DNA from 2 places in the Streptomyces sp. NPDC008121 genome. Region 1 is predicted to be linked to the other one. Evidence: riboswitches for the same ligand, from Rfam matches in the RefSeq annotation. Region 1 holds a riboswitch; the other holds the start of a gene.

The links. A riboswitch is a leader RNA that binds a small molecule or an ion and turns the genes downstream of it on or off. The one in region 1 is predicted to bind cyclic di-AMP.
Region 2: linked by a shared signal. The riboswitch ahead of ACFZBD_RS04465 (peptidoglycan DD-metalloendopeptidase family protein) and the one ahead of ACFZBD_RS21040 (peptidoglycan DD-metalloendopeptidase family protein) in region 1 are both predicted to bind cyclic di-AMP.

The regions. Positions count from the first base shown of each region.
Region 1 is NZ_JBIBHT010000006.1:117,968-120,352, forward strand. It holds gene ACFZBD_RS21035 (insulinase family protein) at 1-952, shown strand, start outside; cyclic di-AMP (ydaO/yuaA leader) riboswitch at 1,245-1,409, shown strand; gene ACFZBD_RS21040 (peptidoglycan DD-metalloendopeptidase family protein) at 1,422-2,204, shown strand.
Region 2 is NZ_JBIBHT010000001.1:1,054,514-1,056,898, reverse strand. It holds gene ACFZBD_RS04470 (tyrosine-protein phosphatase) at 1-439, opposite strand, end outside; cyclic di-AMP (ydaO/yuaA leader) riboswitch at 798-986, shown strand; gene ACFZBD_RS04465 (peptidoglycan DD-metalloendopeptidase family protein) at 991-1,950, shown strand; gene ACFZBD_RS04460 (GDSL-type esterase/lipase family protein) at 2,152-2,385, shown strand, end outside.

The sequences.
Region 1 (2,385 bases):
CAACCGGCTCGACGAGATCCCGCACGAGACGGCCAACCCGGCCCGCAGGGCGGCCAAGCAGCTCTCCAAGGAGCTGTTCCCGGCCGGCTCGCGCATGTCCCGGCCGCGCCAGGGCACCGAGGAGACCGTCGCCGCGATCGACGCCACGGCCGTCCGCGCCTTCTTCACGGCGCACGTCCGGCCCGCCACGGCCACCGCCGTGGTCGTGGGCGACCTGACCGACGTCGACCTGGACAAGGTCCTCGCCGAGACGCTCGGCGCGTGGACCGGCGACACCGCCGAGCCGCGCCCCGTCCCGCCGATCACGGCCGACGACACCGGCCGCGTGGTCATCGTCAACCGCCCCGGGGCGGTCCAGACGCAGCTGCTGATCGGCAGGGTCGGCGCCGACCGGCACGACCGGGTCTGGCCGGCCCAGGTCCTCGGCACGTACTGCCTCGGGGGCACCCTCACCTCCCGCCTGGACCGCGTCCTGCGCGAGGAGAAGGGCTACACCTACGGCGTGCGGTCCTTCGGCCAGGTGCTGCGCTCCGACGGCGCGGGCAACGGCGCCGCGATGCTCGCCATCAGCGGTTCGGTCGACACCCCCAACACCGGTCCGGCACTTGACGACCTGTGGAAGGTGCTGCGCACCCTCGCCGCCGAGGGGCTGACCGACGCGGAGCGCGACGTGGCGGTGCAGAACCTGGTGGGCGTGGCGCCGTTGAAGTACGAGACCGCCGCCTCCGTCGCCGGGACGCTCGCCGACCAGGTCGAGCAGCACCTTCCGGACGATTTCCAGGCGCAGTTGTACGCGCGCCTGGCCGAGACGGGCACGGTGGAGGCGACGGCGGCGGTCGTCAACGCCTTCCCGGTGGACCGTCTGGTGACCGTGCTCGTCGGCGACGCGGCGCAGATCGAGGAGCCCGTGCGGGCGCTCGGCATCGGCGAAGTCACCGTCGTCACCGGCTGATCGAGCACCGGGAGGCCGACCGGCGGAGCGCGCTCCGGACGAGAACCGGGCACGGGCCGACCGGCCGAACGAGGGCTGAACGGAGCGGAACGCGCGCTCCGGCGAGGACCCCGACGTCACCATACGTCGGGGTCCTCGCCCATATTGATCGTTTGTCCGTATTGAGGGAGAGGATGCCTGTCTGACCTGTGGCATGTCTTACAAACCGGCGAGTCCGTTTGCCGATTGAAAGACGGTCCGCTTAGCGTCAATCCGGCTGTTCGCCAGTTGCACCCGCCACACCCGTGGCATCGGACAGTCATCGCCGAGTCCCCGTCAGGCGCGAGCCTGGGGAGCCGGGGACCCATGAAGTCCCTGGGGTGAATCGGACGCCTTCGCACCCGTGCGGAGGGGCCCGTAGGAGACCTTCCTGCTCCGAACCCGTCAGCTAACCCGGTAGGCGAGAAGGAAGGAAAGGATCAGCCACTACATGGCGTTCACCCGTGCCACCGGGAAGCATCGTGGTCCGAGCCGTCTGGCGCGCCGCAGCGCGGGCATCGCCGGCGTCGCCACCATCGCCACCACCGGGGTCATCGGAACCCTCGCTTCCCCGGCGCTCGCCGCCGACACGGACACCCGCGCGCTCGAGGACACCGGCATGAACATGGCCGTCGTCTCCGAGTCGCTGGCGGACCGGATCGACGTCCAGGCCGCCGAGCAGGAGCGGGAAGCCGTCGAGGCGATAGCCAAGGCCAAGGCCGAGGCCCGCGCGAAGGCGGAGGCGAAGCGCAAGGCCGAGGCCCGCGCCAAGGAGATCCGCGAGGCCAAGGAGCGCGCCGCCCGGGAGGCCGAGCGCAAGCGCCTGAACTCCTTCCAGCTCCCCGTGGCCGGCTCGTACGTCAGCACCGGCTACCAGACCGGCGGCTCCCTCTGGTCCTCCGGCAGCCACTCGGGCGTCGACTTCCACGCCTCCTACGGCAGCGAGGTCGTCTCCGTCGGCGCCGGCACCGTGGTCGAGGCCGGCTGGGGCGGCGCGTACGGCAACAACATCGTCATCCGGATGAACGACGGTACGTACACCCAGTACGGTCACCTCTCGGCCATCAGTGTCTCGGTCGGCGAGACCGTGACCCCCGGCGACCGCATCGGCATCTCCGGCTCGACCGGCAACTCCACGGGCCCGCACCTGCACTTCGAGGCCCGCACGAGCGCCGAGTACGGCTCCGACATCAACCCCGTCGCGTACCTGCGCGCCCGCGGTGTGAACGTCTGACCCGACCGCGTCCGAACGCACGGGCCGTCCCACGGCCCGGTCGAAAAAGCCCCGGCTCGTACCGAGCCGGGGCTTTTTCTCGGCCAAAAGACATCCATGAATCCCCGGTAGCCATCGGAAATACCGCCCCGCTGCAATAGAGTCACCGAAGAGTCGACGAACAGACGTCCATCGGATGGTT
Region 2 (2,385 bases), on a different contig from region 1:
GCAGGACGCGGCTGTGCTCCGCCGTCCGCTCGACCACCATCTTCCGGTAGGAATCGGACATTCGGTCGGCCGCCTTACCGTCGCCGAGCGCCTCGCGCAGCTGATCCAGTTCGCCGCCGCTGACCAGCTTCCAGAACTCCTTGCCGTCCGCCGGGTCGTTGAGCGGGATGTTCACGTTCCGCACGCCGGGCAGCTCGACGTCCGCGCCCTCCACCTTCCGGTCGGCCGCGTTGCGGAAGTCGAAGACGGTGTGCAGCCCCAGGCCGGCGAGGAAGGCCGCGTCGTCCTCGGTGGCATGGGCGAGGTGGCCACTGCGGTAGAGGCGTCCGAACCGGACCGACCCGCCGTCCTCGGTCGGCAGGCCGCCCACGTCCCGGAAATTGCGGACCCCGGTCAGCTCGGGTTCGGTCGACGAGACCTGGGGCAGCTGCTGCGTCACGAGTGCTCCTGAAGGTTGGCGGACTTCGACGATACGAGATCGGTTCCAGGGGCAATCATTCCGGGTGACGAGCCGGGCGCACACCCCTCGGACGGGAATGGGTGTTCTGTCCGAATTAGGGCCTTGGTGATAACGCGCCCTGATTGCAGGGGAGATGGGTTTCGTCGCGTGAGCAGCGTCTCACAGGTGACGGACCGTGCCTGATCGTCTTCTGCAAACGCCCTGCGAGAAAAGGATGTCGAGAGTCCCGCATCCACGGAGGGTGACCGGAATTCCGGACGTATATCGCTCCTCCGAATGGGCGGGGAAAAGAGCGGCTTGTTCACGCCGACCCCGCTCGTCTACGGTCACCGTCAATCCGGTCGGACCGCCGAATCCTGCCACCGTCCGGAATCCGCACCCACCCACGTACGGCAGGAGCGGGGGACCCAGGTAGTACGCCGATCCGGTCGATCCGGAGCGGCTTGGGGTGAAGTCGCGAGCGATCGCGACCGGGCAACTCCAGCCCGAACCCGACAGCTCACCTCGTAGGCGACGGAGAGGAATTCGCCATGCCCGCGAAGGGTAAGCACCGCCGTCCCAAGGTCAACCCGATCACGCGCGGATTCGTCGCCGCCGGAACGGGCGGCGCCGTCGTCGCCCTGCCGCTCCTCGGCGCGACCGGAGCCCACGCCGCCGAGAAGTCCGCCCCGACCGTGACCCCCGAGCAGGCCGTCGCCGCCGTGGCCGCCGCTCCCGCGAAGGCGCCGGCCGCCCCCGCCGCCGCCAAGGCGAAGCCCACGACGTACTCCGTCGTGGCGGGCGACTACCTGTCCAAGATCGCCTCCGAGCACCACCTGGCCGGCGGCTGGAAGAAGCTCTACCAGGACAACCGCCAGGTCGTCGGCGAGAACCCCTCGCTGATCTTCCCCGGCATGAAGCTCAGCATCGGCGCGAAGTCGACGGCCGAGGCGCCCGCCCCGAAGGCCAAGGCCCCCAAGGCCGCGCCGAAGGCCGCCCCCAAGGCCGAGAAGTCCTCCGCCGACGCGTCCGAGACCCGCAGCTCCCGCAGCGCCGAGCGCACCCAGCCGGCGCCCGCCCAGGAGCAGCCCGCCCAGGCCGCGTCCTCCGGCTGGGTCGCCCCCGTCAGCGGCGGCATCTCCACCCAGTACCGCGCCTCGGGCTCCATGTGGTCCTCCGGCTACCACACGGGCGTCGACTTCATGGCCTCCTCCGGCACCTCCGTCAAGGCCGTCGGCGCGGGCACCGTCCACTCCGCCGGCTGGAGCGGTTCGTACGGCAACGAGGTCGTCATCCAGCACGCGGACGGCACCTACTCGCAGTACGCCCACCTCTCCTCCCTCTCCGTCTCCACCGGCCAGTCCGTCAGCGGCGGCGACGAGATCGGCCTGTCGGGCTCCACCGGCAACTCCAGCGGCCCGCACCTCCACTTCGAGATGCGCACCGGGCCGAGCTACGGCTCGGACATCGACCCGCTCGAGTACCTCCGCCAGAAGGGCGTCGGTATCTGACGCACCCCACCCGGAATCGCCTTCTCTCCGGGTGCGCACCGGGCCCGGCACCTTCGTGCCGGGCCCTTCGCGTATTCCGCCTTGGTGCAATCTTGACCGGTGGCATATCTCACCCTCCGTCAACCCCTCCTTACGGTCGCGTAGGTCACACCCGTAAAGGAAAGATGTGCTCCCGTGGCAGACGATTCGAGATCAAGAGACATGGACGTATTCGGGTCGTACGCGGCGATCGGAGACAGCTTCACCGAGGGCGTGGGAGACCCCGGCCCCGGCGGGAGCTTCCTCGGCTGGGCGGACCGTTTCGCGGTCCTCCTCGCCGACCGGCTGCCGGAGAACGACGCGTTCCGTTACGCCAATCTGGCCGTGCGCGGACGCCTCCTCGACCAGATCGTGGCGGAGCAGGTCCCGCGGGCGAAGCAGCTCGCCCCCGACCTG